DNA from 4 places in the Clostridium beijerinckii genome. Region 3 is predicted to be linked to each of the others. Evidence: riboswitches for the same ligand, from Rfam matches in the RefSeq annotation. Region 3 holds a riboswitch; each other region holds the start of a gene.
The links. A riboswitch is a leader RNA that binds a small molecule or an ion and turns the genes downstream of it on or off. The one in region 3 is predicted to bind cyclic di-GMP.
Positions count from the first base shown of each region.

Region 1: it holds a riboswitch for cyclic di-GMP, as region 3 does, so the genes downstream of both, PZA12_RS05665 (hypothetical protein) here and PZA12_RS15510 (methyl-accepting chemotaxis protein) in region 3, are expected to answer to the same signal.
Region 2: it holds a riboswitch for cyclic di-GMP, as region 3 does, so the genes downstream of both, PZA12_RS19675 (hypothetical protein) here and PZA12_RS15510 (methyl-accepting chemotaxis protein) in region 3, are expected to answer to the same signal.
Region 4: it holds a riboswitch for cyclic di-GMP, as region 3 does, so the genes downstream of both, PZA12_RS05095 (acyltransferase) here and PZA12_RS15510 (methyl-accepting chemotaxis protein) in region 3, are expected to answer to the same signal.

Region 1 is NZ_CP144906.1:1,221,873-1,227,263, reverse strand. Features, by position in the region: gene PZA12_RS05680 (M56 family metallopeptidase) at 1-1,239, opposite strand, end outside; gene PZA12_RS05675 (hypothetical protein) at 1,217-1,594, opposite strand; gene PZA12_RS05670 (BlaI/MecI/CopY family transcriptional regulator) at 1,599-1,967, opposite strand; gene PZA12_RS05665 (hypothetical protein) at 2,615-2,917, opposite strand; cyclic di-GMP riboswitch class II at 2,986-3,068, opposite strand; gene purD (phosphoribosylamine--glycine ligase) at 3,323-4,573, opposite strand; gene purH (bifunctional phosphoribosylaminoimidazolecarboxamide formyltransferase/IMP cyclohydrolase) at 4,990-5,391, opposite strand, start outside.
Region 2 is NZ_CP144906.1:4,254,572-4,259,962, reverse strand. Features, by position in the region: gene PZA12_RS19685 (MATE family efflux transporter) at 27-581, shown strand; gene PZA12_RS19680 (aromatic acid exporter family protein) at 1,032-1,997, shown strand; cyclic di-GMP riboswitch class I at 2,109-2,196, shown strand; gene PZA12_RS19675 (hypothetical protein) at 2,337-2,669, shown strand; gene PZA12_RS19670 (3-oxoacyl-[acyl-carrier-protein] synthase III C-terminal domain-containing protein) at 2,723-3,709, shown strand; gene PZA12_RS19665 (radical SAM protein) at 3,961-4,827, shown strand; gene PZA12_RS19660 (RNA polymerase sigma factor) at 5,100-5,391, shown strand, end outside.
Region 3 is NZ_CP144906.1:3,359,363-3,364,753, forward strand. Features, by position in the region: gene PZA12_RS15480 (hypothetical protein) at 1-113, shown strand, start outside; partial or broken gene PZA12_RS15485 (DUF5105 domain-containing protein) at 347-484, opposite strand; tRNA gene PZA12_RS15490 (tRNA-Ser) at 584-668, opposite strand; gene PZA12_RS15495 (Spo0E family sporulation regulatory protein-aspartic acid phosphatase) at 682-852, opposite strand; gene PZA12_RS15500 (hypothetical protein) at 1,144-1,284, shown strand; gene PZA12_RS15505 (hypothetical protein) at 1,493-1,660, opposite strand; gene PZA12_RS15510 (methyl-accepting chemotaxis protein) at 1,939-3,660, opposite strand; cyclic di-GMP riboswitch class II at 3,787-3,870, opposite strand; gene PZA12_RS15515 (ABC-F family ATP-binding cassette domain-containing protein) at 4,296-5,391, opposite strand, start outside.
Region 4 is NZ_CP144906.1:1,078,378-1,083,768, reverse strand. Features, by position in the region: gene putP (sodium/proline symporter PutP) at 1-128, shown strand, start outside; gene PZA12_RS05100 (methyl-accepting chemotaxis protein) at 236-2,344, opposite strand; gene PZA12_RS05095 (acyltransferase) at 2,380-3,114, opposite strand; cyclic di-GMP riboswitch class I at 3,458-3,548, opposite strand; gene PZA12_RS05090 (metallophosphoesterase family protein) at 3,830-4,735, opposite strand; gene PZA12_RS05085 (methyl-accepting chemotaxis protein) at 4,994-5,391, opposite strand, start outside.

The DNA.
Region 1 (5,391 bases), 2.1 Mb from region 3:
CTGCTCTCCAATCTCTTTATTATTTCCTTCTTTACCTTCCAAAATAACATTCTCTTCTTTAGTATCTAAGTCATAGCTAATTACACCTATTGATTTAATAGTTTTCCCTTTGTCTGTAGTACTTTCTAGCTGTTTATTAGCATATACCTTATTTTTACTATCGCAATTTATATTAAAATAATCATACTCATTGCTTATAATATCCACTAACTTTTTAGTATTGGTATTATACATAGACATACCTGCATTTTTAACAGAGCAAATTAGGTTTCCAGAATTATTCCAGTCATATGACTCTACATTTTTAGCTACTTCAATTACCTCACGAGTGTCTATATTGCAAATATATAAATCATCTTCTTTAGTATAAGCAACATATGACCCATCTTTAGATATTTTCGGCAATTTAATTTTTTCATTTTTATCAAGAAGAACTGGGTTATTTTCTTTTAATTCAGACATATATAACCCATCATCTGTTACAAATACTGCAAATTCTGCCCCTTTAGCACTTTTTGCTGTATCACTATTACTAGCAAATACAGTCTTTGAAGCGAGCAAACTTGTAGATGTAAAAATCATAGTTACTATAAGTGAAATACAAACAATTATTTTTTTTGACTTTTTAAAAAACACTATATTTTTCAATCGTGTCTCAATCTCCTTTCTACTTTTACAAACTGATGCCCCTAAGCTTAGGGATTTATTCTGAGAATATTCTATTAACTCTAATATAATTTCTCCATAATATTTTCTTTTTGATTTATCCATATTCTTTATAAGTTGTTCATCTAAAGACAGCTCACAAATTATATTTATCCTATTTCTAATAATATAAACAATGGGATTAAACCAATTGATTACATTTGCTAAAAGTGCAACTACCTTCACCCATAAATCTTTACGTTTAAAATGAATTAATTCATGATCCAGTATTATTTCAAGCTTATCCAGATTATGGTCCATCTTAGGAATTGTGATAGTAGGTGTTAATATTCCTGTAATCATTGGACTTTTAATGCCGCCACATTCTTTTAAAATTATCCTCCTATATATATTTAATTTTTTCTTACAGTTTTCAAAAACATTAATTATAGACTCATCCTCAATGATATCACTTACACTTTTAAGTTTTTCATAAAAAGAAATATATACGTAAGTTTCCTTAATTACTAGTATGAGTACACCTAATATCCATGCATAAAGTAACATATCTCTATTCATTATTTTTTGAGCCATACTTACTTGTCTGCTTTAAGTCTACTTGACTCTGGCTCACAGGCTTAAGTGTACCATCCCCTTGCAAAACTCTTATCTCATCACTTTTATCATTGCTCTTCAGCATCTTTTCATAATTTTGCTGCACTACCGTATTCTTATCCTGCATCGATAAATAATTCTTATGTTCCACTATTTGAGGCAGTTTAACAAAACTCCCAATAGGTATAATAAAAATTAAAAGCGTTATAAATAGCATATAATAATTCCAAGTAGCACTAAAAGTTTTCTTAGTAAATGGCCTAAATAAACAAAGTATTAAAAACATAAAACTGCCTGCTAGTGACATTTCCAAAATATAATTTAGAATATTCATATGCCTACACCTCTTTGAGCCATTCTTTCAACTCTGCAATATCCTTATTACTTATTTTCTTATTATTAAACAATGTTGCCATAAAGTTTTTAACTGATCCCTTATGCATATCTTCTAAGAAATTATCCGTTTGAATAGCTCTATATTCTTCTTCTGTAATCTTAGGAAAATAATTATTTAACTTTCCTACTTTAGTTACACTCAAAATCCCCTTTTCAGTTAATCTTGATATCAACGTCATTATCGTTGTTACCTTCCATGAATTTTCTTTTGGAAGCGCGTCTAAAATCTCAGCTGTAGTAATTTGATCATTCTTTTTCCATATTATTTTCATTATCTCCATTTCAGCGTCCGATATCTTTCCTAGCTTCATATTTAATCATCTCCTCTATGTAATTCTACAAGGTGTAGTATTTATATTTTTATACTACACCCTGTAGAATTACATGTCAATATATTCCTAGAAATTTTTAATAAAAACTTATTAGCATATGTTTGTTACAATTCACAATGCACATTTCACAATTCACAATTACGGCTAAAATTCTTGCAATACAGATATCTAAATTTAAAATTAGACTTATGTGATAAATTACTGAAATCATAAATATTTTGATTCCGAAAAGCTATGAAAATATATTTATGATTTCTAGTGAAGATATGAGATTGAAGTTTTATCAACTTTGCAAATATGTTCATCTAATAAGTCTAATTCTTAAATTGTTTATCTATATTCAAACTAAGAGTACATAAAAATAAGCTGTTAAAAACAGTTAATGCAGAGCTGTTCTTCCCTTGCTTGTCCTAACGAAATTTAGAACATGCGCGAGTAGATACACCCCTGCATTTAATGATTTCCATCAAAATTTCCGTAACCCCACGAAATAAACATATATGTTGCAATGCACAATTCACATTTCACAATTATGCCTAGAATTATTGCAATATTTTTAGAAATTTTATGAAGAATTATTTTTGCATCATATATTATTGAATTAATTTATAGCAATTTTTATTTTTCTATTTCACTTTCCATTTATATCTTGTTTCTAAAAATTCCCCTTGCCTATCATATCCTTTTATATTATATCCCATCTTGTTATATCCTTGCCTGTCATATCCTCCGCTATTATATCCTTCTTTATCATATCCATATTTATCGTACCCGTCTATATTGTAGCCTTCTGTATTAAAATATGTGCCATTTTTATGAACCCCTTTTTTATCAAAACCCTCTTCATTAAATTTTGTACCGTTTTTATGAATTCCTTTTGAATCAAACCCATGTTCATCATATTTCTTTAACCTATTAAAAAATAACATAAAGATTGCACCTCAATTTTAATTTATTATCTATACACTTATTTAAGCGGACAAAAAAAGACCGACCTTAATAAAAAGGTCGGTTGCACTATTAACTCATCGAATATAAAGTGCCCAAGTAAATATTCGAATCACAGTTTCCTTATATACATAATATTCCTATTTAATGATTATTTTAACATGTAATCAGTTGGAAATCAATGAACAAATAGTTAATAAAAAAAATATATACAAACTTTAACATATGTCCTATAATAAAAAATTTATATTTAAATTTCTAGCAAACCAGCTCTTAATTAAGACTATGATATAGAAACTTACCGCGGTATATATAGCAAAAAATAAACTATCAGGTGTTATTGATTAAATCATGATAATACCTAATAGCTCATTTCTTTAATATATTTATTTATGTGTTCCTATATCACTTCTACAATATGCCCCTTCAAAAGTAACATATTTAATATTTTCGTAAGCGTCTTTTCTGGCTTCTTCTAGAGTTTTTCCAAGGCCAATAACTGATAATACTCTTCCACCGTTAGTCTTTAAAACTCCATCTTCTGCTTTAGCTCCTGCTAAGAATACTTTATCTTTAACTTTTTCATCAATTGTTATCTCATATCCTTTAACAAAATCTCCTGGATATCCTTTAGATGCTAAAACGACATTTATGCAGATACCATCATTCCACTTAATTGTGGTTTTATCTAGTTCTTCTCTTAATGCTGCTTCAATGACTTCTACTAAGTCACTTTCCATTAGATAAAGAACTGATTGTGTTTCAGGATCTCCCATTCTTACATTATATTCCAAAAGATAAGTTCCTTTTGCAGTAATCATAATACCAAAGAAGATTATTCCTTTATAATCAAAGCCTTCTTCTCTAATACCAATTAAAGTCTTAGCCATAATATTTTCTTCGAAATCCTTCATCACATCTTCTGTCACATAAGGATTTGGTGCTAATACTCCCATTCCACCTGTATTTGGTCCTTTACCTCCATCAAATATCTGCTTATGGTCTTTACCTGATATGAACGGAATTATTGTCTTTCCATCAGTTATAGATAGAATTGATGCCTCAACACCTTCTAGGAATTCTTCAATTACTATTTTTTGACCCGCTCCATTGAAGATATCATCTACCATATACGATTTTACTGCATCTATTGCTTCTTCTTTAGTTTCACATATAGCAACGCCTTTTCCTGCTGCAAGACCATCTGCTTTAACCACTGTTGGATAAGGACATACTTCTAAATATTTAAGCGCTTCATTGACATCTGTAAATGTTTCGTATTCTGCTGTCTTAACGCCATACTTTTTCATAAACTCTTTAGAAAAGCTTTTACTACCTTCAAGCATTGCTCCATTTTCAGCTGGTCCAAATATCTTTAATCCTTCTGTTTTAAACTTATTAACAATTCCCTTTGTTAAAGGATCTTCTGGCCCAACTATTGTAAGATCAATAATTTCTTCCTTAGCAAATTTAATTAATTCATCAATATCAGTTATGTTTACATTTTCGCATTTATTTTCAATTGCAGTTCCACCGTTACCTGGAGCAACAAATATTTTTTCAACCTTTTCACTTTTTGCAAGTTTCCAAGCCAAAGCATGTTCTCTACCACCTGAACCAATTAAAAGAAGTTTCATTTACATACCTCCAAAATAATATTCCGTTATAGATAAACAGTATACACCCATAGCTTATGTTACAACCAACCGAAAGAAAGGATACTCCATTGTTTCGGTTGACTTAAAGAATATAACTGTGGATTTCTAACATCAAAAGTTGCGTCCATTTCTGCATGCTCCCAATACAAGATTGGTACAAGCAAAAATGGAACAACTTCTAATGAAGAAATCCTACAGCCATATTCTCAAATGCAACACTGCACAAAAGAGTACCCTTTCTTTCTAATGCGGGAATCATTTCAAAGCATAAGTCTAATTCATAACTTGTTTATCTATAACAATTAACTTTAAAAAAACACAGGGTTTTTATTATATATTTTCAATTCAATATAGAATTTATTGCTTAATTACCTAATAAAAATAACTTATTTATATTAGTGTTTAAAATGTCTATATCCTGTAAATACCATTGCTATCCCATGTTCATTACAAGCATCTATTGATTTTTGATCATTCATTGAACCACCTGGTTGAATTATAGCTTTAATACCGTTTTTAGCAGCTTCATCAACTACATCTCTAAATGGGAAATAAGCATCTGATGCAAGGATTGTAGCTCCTTTTCCTCTCTTTAAAGCATCTTCTGTTGGCCAGATTCTGTTAACTTGACCTCCGCCAATTCCAAGTGCTATTCCATTATGAGCAACAACTATAGCATTAGATTTAACGTATTTAACTACTTTCATTCCGAATAATAAATCTTTCATTTCCTCATCAGTTGGTTTCTTTTCAGTTACAACTTTAATTTCTTCTACTAATTTATTGTCTTCCTCTTG
Region 2 (5,391 bases), 900 kb from region 3:
ATGATTCAAAATCACCACTAATTTTTTTGATAATTTCAGATGTATTAAATATCGTAATGGATATTATATTTGTAGTATTTTTAAAGATGGGGGTTGCGGGTACTGCAATTGCAATTGTAACTGCAGAAATGCTATCGAGCGTTTTTTGTATTGTTTATGTTTATAAGAAAGTACCATTACTTCATTTCACTAAAGAAGAGATTATACTAGATAAAGAATTATTAAAAACTACAATAAATTATAGTTCTGTTACTGCTATGCAGCAAACTTGTTTATATATTGGAAAAGTTTTAATTCAAAGTGCAGTAAATCCTTTGGGAATAGATGCAATAGCAACATTTAATGCAGTTAATGGAATTGATGATTTTGCGTTCACGCCACAACAAAGTATTAGTAGTGGAATGACAACATTTTTAGCTCAAAATAGAGGAGCCAAAAAGCATAATCGTATTAAACAGGGACTCTGGACAGGCTTAAAAATAGAAACATTATTTTGGTGTATACTTGTTGGTCTAGTATATTTCGGGGCTGATAATTTAATGAAGCTATTTGTTCATAATGAAGGATCAAAAGTTATATAATTAGGTGTGATTTATCTTCATTTTATGGCATTTTTCTACATGCTACCAGCATGGACAAATGGAATACAATGTTATTTCGGAGGAATGGGAGAATTAAAAGTTAATTTAATTATCAACTTTCTCACAGATGATTGGAAGAGTGACATTTGCGTATTTACTTGCTCCCAAGTTTGGTATAGTTGGTATCGCGCTAAGCTGTTTTGCAAGTTGGATTATAATGCTTGCTTATGAACTTCCTATTCTTATTAAACATAAGATATAATTTCATATACTAATTATAGTTTGCATATATTTTCATTTATTTAATTGCATTTTAGCATTTATAATTTAAATAAGCAATAAAATGTATGTCTATAGAAATTTAAAAAAATGAAAAAATAGTCTATAATTATAGCAAAAGCAAAGAACCCAAGAAAAATATAATATAGAATAGTGGGAGATAAATTAAAAATGGTGAAATACTTACAATCAACAACATTTAAAATGGCTTTATCAGCGACAATAGCCATAATTATATCAAATTATATAGGATTACAATTTGGAGTGACTTCAGGTATAATTGCAATACTTAGTATTCAGGATACTAAAAAAGAAGCTTTATTAGTTGCAGGTAGAAGAATAATTACTTCGTCAGTGGCAATACTTCTGTCTTATATTCTATATATGCTGCTTGGAAACAATCCAATTGTGTTTGGATTATTCTTACTGATATTTATACCCATAACTAAAATACTAAAAATGGGAGAAGGAATGGTTGTAGGTGCTGTATTATCGACACATCTTTTAACGAGTTCTAATATTAATGTTTCTTGGATTATAAATGAGGCACAGCTAACGATAGTAGGAATTGGAGTAGCAATGATGTTTAATCTATATACTGCGTCATTAGAAGAACAATTTGAAAAGAATAAAGAAAGAATAGAAGATTATTATAGAGCTATATTATCAGATATGGCAGTAAGCCTTGTTACTCAGGCTGTACCAATTTATGAAAAACAAATATCAGTGAATGTTGAGGAATTAATTAATAAGTCTAAATTTATGGCACAGATAATAAATAATAATCGTTTATTTAAAAAAAATGATTATTATTTGAGTTATATAGAGATGAGAATAATACAGCTAGATACAATGAAAAGAATGAAGAGGCATTTTTCGAGATTTTATATGACTTATGATCAAACTAGAATATTATCAGAATTTACAAATGAAGTTGCAATGAATCTAAAGGAAGATAATGATTGTGTAGAGCTTATAAATAAACTAAATTTACTTAGAAAAGACTATGAAAAAATGGATTTACCTAAGAATCGAAACGAATTTGAAAACAGAGCGTTGCTATTTCAGTTTTTGAATGATTTAGAAGATTTCTTAGTTATTAAGAAAGAATTTAAAGAATCTTTTCAAAATAGGTAGAGGTTATAAATGTAACTTACTAAAATTAGTTTTAATGCCATTAATGGTAAAAATATTAGTATAAATATTGAAATTTATCAAAAATAAGTGTAAAATTATGCATATCATATGCATTGATAATAGCACACTTGCCGAAAGGCAGGGCCGCAAAGCTATGGGTCTAAAGAAATTTATTTTCAATGATTGCCAGGTTGCCAAAATGTAGTTATATAAACATTAGTCATTTGTTTATTTTTGGTGCCTATTAATAATTAATAGGCACCTTTTTATTTTAATAGAAAATCATTGAAATATGTGTATATGATAAGAATTTAAATAAAGAAAGGTTAGGTGTAGTAAATGAAAAAGTATCAGTTGTCTTTGGACAAGGCGAAAAAGGAGATTAACATAAGGATATGGGGAATGTTTGAACCAGACGATGCTAATAGTTTTGTTGAAGATTTTAGAAAAGAACTATCTCCTATACAAACTTCAGAATATGTATTAAATTTTGATGCAAGAGAGTTAAACGTTTCAAGACAAGAGATGTTACCAATGTTAGAAGGATGTTTTCAAATGTACAAGGCTTGCAAGTTTGTAAAGGTTATAGCAAATGTTGGTAGTAATATAACTTTAAAGATGCAATTATCAAGAATAAGTAGGAACACTGGATTGGGAATTGAAATAATTTAAAACAATACATAATTTATAATATTAAATTGAATTACATTAGCTAGGAGATTATTATGGGAATAAGATTAAGTTGCATTGATATTTGTCATGCATCTAAAGTTGTTTCAAATGATATTTATTTAAAACATTTTGAAAAACAAGATAAGGATGTAGAACATTTATTGGTAGATGTAATGGGTAGAGATAAACGCTTTATGTTTAATGAACAGGAGACAACTTTATCTCTAGCAGTAAAAGTAGCAAAATCAGCATTAGATAAAGCTAACTTGACAGGTAGTGACATAGATGTGCTAGTATATTCATCTATATTATCTGAATATATAGCACCAGCAACATCTATTTTAATACATAAGGAATTAAATGCGGGAAGAAATGTAATGTGTTTTGATATGAATGCAAATTGTGCTGGTATGACTGTTGCCTTAGAGAATATATCAAATTATTTAGAATCGTCAAAGCGAGCTAAAAGAGCATTGATTATTGGTTGTGATGATGTCGATTCGTTAGCTGATCCCAATAATGAGCTTTGCTATGGAAATTATGGACATGCTGCATGTGCAATAATTTTGGAAAAAGTTGAAGAAGAGTGTGGAATAGTTGATGCAGAATATTATATAAACACAGAGGAAAGTCATAATATTATGTATCCAAGTAAAGGATTCTCTAATTTCTTCAAATCAAATGATGTAGGTGAGCTTTATTTGAAATGGTTGCCATTCGATGGTGGGGCATGTGTTTATCCAGCAGCAGAGATTGCTAAAAAGATGCTGAAGAAAAATGGCTTAGAAAATGAAGACATTAAAATGTTCTGCTTTTCTCAGTTTGCGTTTATAAATATAAAAAATATAAGACAACTTTTAGATATAGGAGAAGATAAGAGTATATATATAGGGAATAAATATGGATATACTGGAACTACTAGCCCTTTCATAGCATTGTATGAATCGATAAAGGAAGGTAAAGTTAAGAGAGGGGACTATGTAATTTTCTGGACTATTGGATCTGGTTCTCAGAGTATAGTTATGTTATATAAATATTAGTATTAGAAAATGCACTTCATAAATATAACCTTCTGTAGTAAAATCTATAGAAGGTTATATTTATGAGTTTGATGCTATCATATGAAATGCAAGTAAGTAAATATACTTTAGATAAATATATATTAGAATATCACTAATATGAGAATAAATTCTTATAGATGATTTAATGAAGTAGAAAAATATATAGAGATAGTGTTAGAACTTAAAAAATGCTATATTAATTAAAGAATAACAGGGGAGATGGTTTGATAATGTACGATTATCCACTATATAGACCTCCAAGTGAAAGTAATAGTCTTATAATACAAGTAACTTTAGGGTGTTCTCATAATAAATGTAATTTTTGTAATATGTATAAATCTAAGAAATTTACAATAAAATCTTTGGAAGATATTAAAACAGATGTAAATTACTTTAGAGAAATGTATTCGCATGTAGAAAAAATATTTTTGGCAGATGGTGATGCGTTAATCATTCCAACGGAAAAATTAAAAGAAATTTTAACGCTTATAAGAAATACATTTTCTGAATGCAGGAGGGTAACTCTTTATGGGACACCAAAATCAATATTAGGTAAAACTCATCAAGAGTTGAAAGAACTTAAAGACTTAGGCTTATATATGATATATATGGGTGTTGAAAGTGGAAGTGATGAGGTTTTAAAGGATATAAATAAAGGAGTAAACAGTAACGAGATAATTGATGCTGCTAGAATGGTTAAAAATGCTGATATCTTTTTATCAGTAACAGTTATAGCTGGAGTTGGCGGCATTGAAAAGAGCGATATTCATGCAATTAAAACAGGCGAATTAATAAGCGCTATGGCTCCAAATTATTTAGGTGTATTAACTCTTATGGTTGAAAAAGAAACGGATTTGTATAATAAAATATTAAGAAAAGAATTTAAACTTCTAAGTGATAAAGAAGTATTAAATGAGATAGAGATATTAATACAACATATTAATGTCAATGAATCAGTTATATTTAGATGTAATCACGCATCAAATTATGTTTCTCTAAGAGGAAGTTTACCAGAAGATAAAGAAAAATTGCTTAATCAAATTAACTACTATTTAAAAACTAATCAAATAAAACAAGAGGAATATAGAAGATTGTAAGCAAACAGAGGCATTGCATAAGATATAATGCCTCTGTTTTTTTTATAGTCTTCATATTTTTAAAAACATAATTTTTTAAAATATATTAGATGTATGTTCACTTTTTAATATACTTAAAAGTTATATATATGTGGCGCCATTAAAAATGAAAAACAATTGTTTATAGAATAAATACTAATTATTTTTAGTGTGTTCAATAAAGGGGGGGATGAATCATTAAAGATAGTACATGTGATTTAATAAAAAAAGATTTATCTATAATATATAGGTATTTGATTTCTATAGGAGCATCAAAGGAAGATTCAGAGGATATTATACAAGAAACTTTTATCAAGACTTATGAAAATATTGACATTTTAATTGATGGGAACATAAAGGCGTGGATGTTTAAAGTATCCATAAACAAATTTTATAGCTTGTACAAAAAGAGCAAGGTGAACATAAGTTTAACGGATGAATTATTAATAACTATTGAGAGCCATTTTAAAATTATGCATATAGATAGTGCTTTAGATATTAATAGAATTCTATCTCTAATGAAAGAAAGTGAAAAGAATCTACTGG
Region 3 (5,391 bases):
ACATAAGAGAACTTGCAAGGCTAGATTCCCAATCAAACGAACAAACTCTTAAACCTTTCAACTATGGCTATTCAGTTATAATTTTTGGGAATACTCCTGTTACTTTCTCCTAAAAACTTTCTCGATTCATATACTTTAAATTTTTTCTACAATAGCAGCAATATAATTTCAAAACAAAAAGCAGTAGTTTAACTTTTAATCTACTGCTTTTAAATGTATTTACTCGACAGTGAATTTTATATTTATTTCACATACTCATGTTATAAGTGAAATAGAGCATAAGATAATGCAGCCAAGTTAATGACTGCACTTAATGGGATCTAAGGTAAAAATTGAAGATAATTCAACTATAATCTTCTTCCTTCATCCCTATCTTGTCCATATTAGTTTTATCATCTTTTAAAAGTAGATCTAAAAATATTTTAGCACTTTCTTCTGGAGTTGCTTTCGTTCCGCAACCTACTAGCATTATTGTTACCATCATAACAGCTAACAATAATGTAGAAATTCTTAACTAGAGCGCCTCACTTGCTTTACTCACTTTTTGCTATAAGCATACATTATAAACTATAATATAAGTTGTTGGAAAATACAGGACTCGAACCTGTGGAGCTTTTACACTCACTAGCTTAGTAAGCCAGCCCATTAAACCACTCTGACAATTTTCCATATAAGAGCATATTATTTAATTGTTCTCCTTAGTAATTCATTGTACTCATTCAGTGCAAAGTTTAATCTTCTACACGCTCTAATCACCTCCACATCTAATGAATTTTCTTCATCGCCCATAATTTTGCATAAGGCTTGTCTCATTCTACTAATCATCATCTCTTTTTCTTTTAAATGTTCCAAATATTTACCACCTTTACTTTTTTATTAGTATAACCTCTAAATGGTAAAATTTATGTATCACTTGTTACATAAATAGGTTGTGGCTAAAATATTCATATTATTTACATATATTCTATGTATAACCTCAGAACTTCAAATGTAATTACTTAATATGATGAACGCATGAAAGTTATATATTTCTGGATTAATAATTCCACATCTGTTTTATAACCTAATTTTCTATTGTTCTCTGTGCATATTGTTTAACATTTCTTAAGTGTATCTAATATATTAAAAGTAAATGAGGTGTTTATGATGCCAAATAATGAAAATGAAATTTTTTATATCGTTGGCGCTATACTTACTATATTAGTTAATGTGCCAGAGATTGTAAGACAAATAAATATTAATTTAAAGTTCAATGAATCTATAAAGCACCATAAAATACTATGATTAATATGCAGAAAAAGCGCTTAGAATAATTCTAAACGCTTTTTTCTTCCAAAAGTCGATCCATATATAATTAGAATTTTATCTTAGTTAATTACAGAATCATTTATTTTACTACCTGCTATTTTATAATAAAAAGTATTACTTCTAAATTTAATGAAATACTGCAAAAACATATTTTCTTATTTACAATTAATAGATATCCTAACAATTATCTTTTTCTTGATGATATTGGATAATTATAATCTTGGGTAAAATGATATCTGCCTGGATTTTCTGGTTGATTTCCTGAATCTTTTTCTTCTTCAAATTCTGCCACCATATCTTGTCTTAAATGTTTTTCATAATATACTTTTTCTTTGTCGGTTAAATTCTTCATACTTGTATCACCTCCATTTTTATTGTTTTCTTTTGTATGATTAATATACTCTAGTATAAAAACTGCAATAAAATAGACACTTACAAGTTATACGTAAGTGCCTAAATTATTTATAATTAGCATTTAAAATATTGAATTACTCTAAAAAATAAATTAACTATAATCATTAGATTATTTAAATTTTATATTTAAATTGATTCCTTATCACATCTCTAGTTTGTACATCTTCGATATATATCAGCATTATTTCTCTTATAAATAAGTAATTTTTAAATATCTTATATTTTAAATTTAGCTATAATACTTCTTAACTCTTCAGACATTTGAGATAGAAGTTTACTAGATGAAGCTATCTCCTCAACAGATGCTAGTTGTTCCTCAGCAGCTGCTGATATTGTTTGAGTCTCATCAGCTATATTACTACTTATGTTTTTAATATTATTTACCGAATCAACAGATTCTTTGGTTCCAACAGTTATTTCAGTGATAGAGTCTGATATTTCATGAATCTGCCTAGATATTTCTATTATCATTTGAAGGATTTCCTTAAAACTTGTTCCTGCAACATCAACAACATCTGCTCCTGTTTTAACTTCTTTTGAATTTTCATTCATAACTGCAACTGCACTATTTGTTTTATTTTGTACATCATTAATAATTCCAGCTATTTCTTTAGTTGCCTCTTGTGATTGTTCTGCTAACTTTCTGATTTCTTCTGCTACAACACTAAAACCTTTCCCTGCTTCCCCAGCCCTTGCAGATTCTATTGCCGCATTTAATGCTAGAAGATTTGTTTGCTCTGATATACCTTGGATTGTATCAAGTATTTGTCCAATTTTCACTGATTTCTCTTCAAGCTCGCTTATAATAAGCGATGTTTCACTGGTCTTTTTCTCTATTATTTCCATTTGGTTCATTGCCTTCTCTACAGCATCTTCACCAGCATTTGCTGATATTTTCGCCTTATCTGTTAAAGATGAAACGGATTTTGTATTTTCAGATGCTACATTTATCTTATTAGATATGTTTTCAACCACTTTGTTTGTGCTATTAGCAAAAGAAAATTGCTCATCTGCTCCATTTGCCATTGTTGTTACTGCGGATGCAACTAAATTTGATGCATCTGCTGATTGTTCAGCACTTGCTGTAAGCTCTTCAGATGATAATACTAATTGTTCAGATGTATTACCTAATTGTTTTATTAATTCAATAATGTTTTTGGTCATCTTATCTATCGCATTACTTACAACACCAAATTCACTCTTATCATTAAGACTTTCTTCTTTTATCCTTACAGAAAAATCACCTTGAGATAAAGAACCTATATATATTACAAAATCATTTAATCTCTTTGTGATACGTTTTGTTATTAGTATTCCTAATAAAATTATTAAGATTGAAGCTATAATCACAATACTTAAAAATGCTACTGTTGCAATTTTTAAATTTGTTTTATTTTGGGTGTTTATTTTTTCAGCAATTTGTCTATTGTGTTCTCCAAGTTCTACTAAATCATCTAAGAAAGCATCAGCATATGATTCAACGTTTTTCTCGTAATATTCGTAAGCTTCTTGATTTTTGTTTTCACCAGCTAAGTTTAGTGCAACTTTTCTTCCTTCCCTATATTTATCTAAATTACTATCAATCTTACTGATCTTATCAGCCTCAAAATCATCTAATTTCATTTTTTTATAAAGAGCCATATAGTTGTTAAATTCTTCAGCACGAGTATTTACATCTTTTGTTAACTCACTATTTTCATTTTTATCAGTAGTTACCATAATTCTAAAAATGTCAGCTGAAATAGCCCTTGCATTTACTCTAGACTCACTAAGCCATTCACTAGATAGCAGTCTTTCACTATACATAACCTCCATGCTTTTACTAGACGTTTGTAAAAAATAGTAACCAGTTATTCCAACTGCAAATAACCCTACTAAAGAGCAAATTATAAGCAAAGTTAATTTTTTACCTACCTTTAAATTATTAAGCCACGTCATTTTATTGTCCCCCTTATCTTCATACTAGAATCTTAAATATAATTTCATTATTATAATATATTTATTAGAATGATTAATTAAAAATAAAAAAACCAACAAAAACTTAATATATTTATGTATTACTAAGTTTTAATTGGTCGGTTGCACAACTAGCTCCAAATTCTCAAAGTTCCCAAATATAGAGAATTTTTCATTGCTTCCAATTGTTCTGTTTTATAAATACATTTACCTAATATATAGAAATATTATCATATTCATGTAAAAAAATCAATGATTCTTAACATAAATTGTCGAAATTTATTCCATGAATTTCATGATGCTTTACCATTATTTTTTTATAATGGTAATTTTTAACAGAATAAACATTCCCTATTCAATAAAATTAATTCACTAGTGTTCCTTTAATTAATATCAATTACCTTGTATGTAGTCTTCAGGGATTGAACAATGAAAAAATCCTATGCAGAATCAAAATTAATTCTACTCAGGATCTCCTCTTCATAATTTTATTCACTAAGTAAATCATCTATAAAAGCTATATATAAATATGAAGAACCTTAAAAATGAATACTAAAAACTCTATTTTTTAATGTTTCTTTTCATACATTCTTATAAAATTTTTGAGTAATATGATATCATTTATTAAAGCACACCCATTCTTCGCAGTCCCATATATCTGTAGTAATATCTTTATAAAATTCCGGTTCATGACATACTAAAATCATGCTTCCTTCATATTCCTTTAACGCACGCTTTAATTCATTTTTAGCATTAGTATCCAGGTGATTTGTTGGTTCATCTAGCACTAATACATTTGTATATTCATTAATAAGTTTACATAATCTGACTTTAGCCTGCTCTCCTCCGCTTAATATATTGATAGGGCTATCTATATGCTGCCTTGTTAATCCACACCTAGCCAATTCTCTCCTTACCTCAGTTTGAGTTAGGTGAGGAAAATCACTCCAAACATCATATAAAACTGAATTAGTGCTATTCCATGCAATTTCCTGCTCAAAATATCCTATTTTTCTATGCTCACTTAAAGTAATTTCACCATTTATAGGTTTTAGCATTCCAAGTAAGGTTTTTAGCAGAGTTGTCTTCCCTAAGCCATTAGCTCCTGTTACTGCAATTTTTTGTCCTCTTTTCATTTTTAAGTTTAAAGGTTTGCTTAAAGGTCTGTTATATCCGATAATCAAGTTGCTTACTTCAAAGATTATACTCTCTGGCATTTTTACAGTTTTAAAATTAAAATGAGGTTTTATAATTTCTTTTTTTATTTCTATTCTTTCAATCTTATTAAGTTTCTTTTCTCTTGATTTAGCTTGCTTTGAAGTTGAGGCTCTTACTTTATTTTTTCTTATATAATCTTCAAGCTTCGCTATTTCATTTTGTTGTTCCTTATATTCAATCAATCTCTGCTCTTTACGTATTTCGTATAGTTTAATAAAATAGTCATAATTTCCTTCATATCTTGTTAGTGTTTTGTGCTCAAGATGATAAACTACGTTTACCACATTATTTAAAAAAACATTATCATGTGATACTAATATAAATGCATTTTCATAATTAATTAAGTAATTTTTTAGCCATTCAATATGTTCTTCATCTAAATGATTAGTCGGCTCATCCAGTAATAAAATATCTGGCTTTTGCAAAAGTAATTTAGCAAGTAAAATTTTAGTTCTTTGCCCGCCACTTAAAGTTGAAACATCTTTATCCAGAAGT
Region 4 (5,391 bases), 2.3 Mb from region 3:
AGATGATTCCAGGATTTTCATTATCACTTCTATCTGTAATTATCGTTAGTCTTTTAACTAAAAAGCCAGATAGTGATGTCAGTAACCAGTTTAATAAAATGGAAAATATATTAACAGATATGAAATAATATATTTGTTTTCTAAAGGTATAGTATTCAATTAATCTTGTACCTTTAACTTATAAAAAATAACAGTAAGACTAATAATTCTATGGTCTTACTGTTATTTTTTATCCTTATTTGCTTATTTTAAATTTTGATACTAACTCATTTAATCTATGAGCCAATTTAGCTAATTGATTAGCTGAATCTCCTATTTCGTCCATAGTAACAGCCTGTTCTTCAGCTGATGCTGATACCTCTTCTGTTGCTGATGCCGTGTGTTCTGATATAATTGATGTTTCTTGCATTTCTACTACTGTATCTTTTGCTGTTTTAATCATAGATTCTGTAGAATTATATACATCTCGAACTACATCAAAAATGTTTCTTATAGCTTTTTCTATATTATCAAAATGAGTTTCAGCCTTTAACGCTGTTTCCATACCAACAGTAATTTCCTTAGAACCTTCATCCATACTACTACTAATGGTCTCAATTTGATTTTGTATTCCACTTATTAAAGCCGAAATCTGACTGGCAGCAGTAGCAGATTGTTCCGCAAGGGTTCTTACTTCATCTGCAACTACGGCAAATCCCTTTCCTTGCTCTCCAGCTCTAGCAGCTTCTATTGCTGCATTTAAAGCAAGTAAATTGGTCTGACTTGCAATGTTAGTTATAACTTCAACAATCTTACCAATTTCATTTGATCTCTCAAGTAACATTTTACTTTCTTCTAAATTGGTTTTATTGTTTTCAACAATTAATTTCATACTTTCAACAGCTTTATCCACCGCTTCAAAAGCAACCGCGCTTATGTTATGTGATTCTTCAGCTGTTTCAAGCATATCATTACATTTATTAACAACAACTCTACTTACTTCTTCCATTTCAATTGTTTTCTCGCTGGCTAAAGTCACTTGTCTTGACTGCTCAGTTGTATTTTCTGCTATCACTTGTATTGCTTTAGCAACTTCTCCAGTAACCTTAATGCTATCATCACATGAATTTGCAAGATTAGTTGAAACTTCATTTACCTTTGATGATTCATTATTTATATCTGTAATTATGCCTCTTAATGCTTCTATCGTATGATTAAACGCTGTAGCAAGATTTCCAAATTCATCTTTGGATTTCACTTCTATTGAACCACTTAAGTCTCCAGTAGATATAACTTCCGCGAACTCATTAAGGCGTACTAAAGGTTTGATCAACTTAGTTGCTGCTGTAAATATAGCTGCTGATAAAATTACGATAATAGCTATAACTATCCCAATCATAATCAGTATCAAATGATTAGATGAAGCAAAAAGTTCATCCTCATAAACAACATTTATAACTGTCCAACCAGAAATCGGTGCCTTTGCATAGAATGCAATTTTTTTCTCAGATCCACTTCCAAATTTAAAAACTCCTGGTTTATCACCTTGAATGGCTTCATTAAGTTTAGTAAGATCTGAATCGTTAACTGTATTTATTTTCTCTTTCATGGCCCAATCTTTATTTGGGTGAACTATAAAAGTTCCATCACTTCCTAATAATACTCCGTAACCTTTTTGACCATATTTTAGATTTTTAACTTGATTTTCTACTGCTTCAATAGCCAAACTTGAGGCAGCTCCTGCTGTAACTTTTCCTTGTGCATCTTTATTCCACGCAACCATCATTACAACATTCTTATCATAAGCTTCAGAATATGTAGGCTTAAATATTGCATCATAAGGAACGCCATTTGTCTTTGAATATCTTTCTGAAGCTTCTGTTGCAGCACCTTTAGCCCAATTAGCAGTTGCAAATTTTCCATTGCTTACATTATAAAATCTCGCTTGTAGCTTATTCAAACTATCAGCGTTACTCCATTCACTAGGCTCTAGGCTATTTAGTATATGGACTGCTGCATATTCGTCTGGATATGTATTTTTAATAAAATTAAATCTTGATAAATTTAAATCATCTATTATGTTTAATGATCCATCTGTGCTATTTAAATTTAAACCAGGATTTTTTTCCAAAACTTGTTTAAGCACTGGGCTTTGAGCTGTTTCTTGAACTTCTGCCATTCTACTCGTCAGCCATGTATTAATATGACCAGTTGCTTCTGTTGTTCTTAATGACATGGAATTCACTAATTCGCTTTCTATAATGCTCCTAAAATTAATATATGCAAATCCTGTCAGCGATATCAATCCAACTATTACTAGCGGCAATATTATTACCATTAACTTTGATTTAAATGATATTCTCATGATTAATCATTTCCTCCTTAAGGTGTACAAATTTTTTACTCTTGAAATTCACCGTTATGCAACCATATATGCTTTAATTCTTCCTGATTTCTATCTAATGTTTTTCTCTCTCTCATAGCCTTTGCTGGTATACCCGCTACCAACTCATTTTTTTCAACATTTTTACCGACTAAAGAAGAAGCTGCTACTATTCCTTGTTTTTCAATTGTTACTCCAGGCAATATAGTTGAATTAGAATATATTTTAGCGTAATCTTTAATTACTACTTTTGCATATGTCCTTAATTCATGTTCATGCTCCTCATGAGAATGAGTAAAAATTGTAACGCCTTCGCCAATTCCTACTGAGTTACCTATTGTTATTCCACCTTTTGAATCTAGGAAAGCACCTTTGTTCATAAATACGTTATCTCCTATTTCTATATTGTCAGGAACATTGAAACGTACATTTTCTTCAGCTATAAAATTCTTTCCGCATGACTTAAATAATTTTTTTGCTAATATCTGTCTATAAGGAATAGCAAAATTGGCAATTAAGCACATAGGTGATTTATCTAGTACATCCCATAAAAAATGAAGATATCTTTTTTCTTCTGAAAATTCTAATTCATTATTTTTAGGTAAATAGTCCCCATATAATTTCATTTCATCTAATATTTCGTATGGAAAATAACATTTTAGAGAATTTAAAATTTCTATTACGCCCTCTTTATTTATCCCTTGTTTTACTATGACTTCTACTTCATTTAATAATTCGTCTATTTTACTCATATCATTTCAGATTATTAAAATCGCAAAAAATAATCTTTTCGCCTCCTTCATAGTCAAACTTTCAACGCGATTTTATAAGCAACATTAAGTCAAACTGTTTGTCCAACTTATTTTAGTTTTGCTACTAATTACTATGATTATATTTTATTAGCCTTCTCCACTCCCTTCTGATCTTTTAATATTATTTATAATTCAAACTTCAAATCTCTAGCAGCAAATACTTTGCACTTGAAAAAATAATAAAAATAGCTTTCTTATTGTAAGTTTTAAGAGCGCAAAAATGGTGTCTACATAATTGTGGACACCAAAATTAAAATATAAAATTTATTATTCATAGATACATTTTGGCAACCTGACAATCATAGAAAATTAAATTTTTCCTTAGACTCATAGCTTTGCGACCCTATTTTTCAATAAGTGTGCCTATTGATATTATATTTTTTTCATTTTTATTCTATTATTACATCTTTTACAACATTTTTCAACTTATATACACTAAATTTAAGTTACAATATTGTAAAAATGGATATTATTTAATCGTTTAATTCAATATAATACCATTTATTCAATATAATATATTTATAAATTTAAATATATTATATATATTTTTCTTATCGCCATGCTAATAAATTCATTTAAAAATCAATAATTTTCTTCAATTTCATATATACCAATTCATGAAAATATATCTCCTAAAATTATTCTTTTATAGAATTTACTTTTTAAGTTCTGTATCAAACTCTCTTCTTGTCCAAGTTTTAAAATCAGCTGGATTTTCTTCATTAATTAAAAATACTCTTGCACCACGAGGAATTTTGTCATCTCCATATCCTCCGTATCCAGTATATCCAGCATATCCAAGCCTAACACCATCTAAAGCAGCACAGTAATTATTAAAATGATCATGCCCTACAAATATACCTTTCACATCACCAATTTTAACTATTTTGTTAAATAAGCATAAATTTATCTTGGCACAGCTCTCATCTTCAAGCCTTTCACCATTTACTAATCCAGTCTTACATGCCTTTTTAAACTTCTTTAAAGGTATATGAAAGAACATAAGCGCAGGTATTAATCTTTTATATTTTTTCTTCAAATTTATCGCTGTTCTTTTATACCACCATATTTGAGTAAGTTTTATCCAATCATATCCTCCAATAATGGCAGGAGCGTATTTTCCTGAATCTATCATATATATATTAAATTTAGGCGTTTTATCTTTTGAACTTTCTACAAGAAGATTATAATTACCTATCCTATCAAAAGTTTTATACCCCACTTGACTCAGATTATGTTTAAAGCTCATATATAAATTCATCATTTCTTCTTTCGTCATCATATTATGTTCATCATCATGATTACCAAAAACTATACACCAAGGTACATTTCTATTTTCCATTGGCTCCGCTATATGATTTATAGCTTTTTTTACATCTTCTGCTGTCTGACATTTGCCATCAATAATATCTCCTGATAATATAACCATATTGGGGTTTTCGTAATCTAATATCTTATTTATAAGCTCTATAGATTTGTCTCTGCTCGGTCCTTCATGTATATCTGTAAATTGAACTATTTTAAACTTGCCATTACTATCAAACCTAAGGTTATTTTTCATATATATTCACCTTTCTTAAAATATAATATTATATGAAAACTAGGTTGTATCTGACACTAACTATTTGCTAATTAGACCTTATTTTAAATTGTAAAAGGATCATTGCATTTTGCAACAATCCTTTATATCTTATAAAACATTAAATATATATTTTTTAATTAAATTTCTACATTTATCAATTAATTTATCACTTGGCTCACTAGAGTCTTAAACGTAAATTTATTATTACAACATATATATCATAATGATTTTATATTTTTATAGTTTAAATTCTTCAATTTTTTCTTTCAATTCCTCAGCCATATCTTTTAAATTATTAAAATTATCAACAAAGCTTTCTGTTGACGCTGTCACTTCTTGCGCTGTCGCTGAAACTTCCTCTGTTCCCGATGCTGTTTCTTCTAATATCGCTGATAAGTTTTCTACTTTTTCAACTACATCATCCTTCATATTATTTATGTTACTCACACCTTCAGCTATTTTACTCACCTTTTCTGTTAAACTTTCTATAGCTGTTACTATTTCTGTAAATATCACTTCTGATTCTTTAACTGCATGCTCTTGATCATCTACTGTTCCACTTGTTTCTAATACCCTGTCAACTGCTAATTCTGATTTACTTTTTATTTCTTTTATTATTTCATCTATTTGTTTGG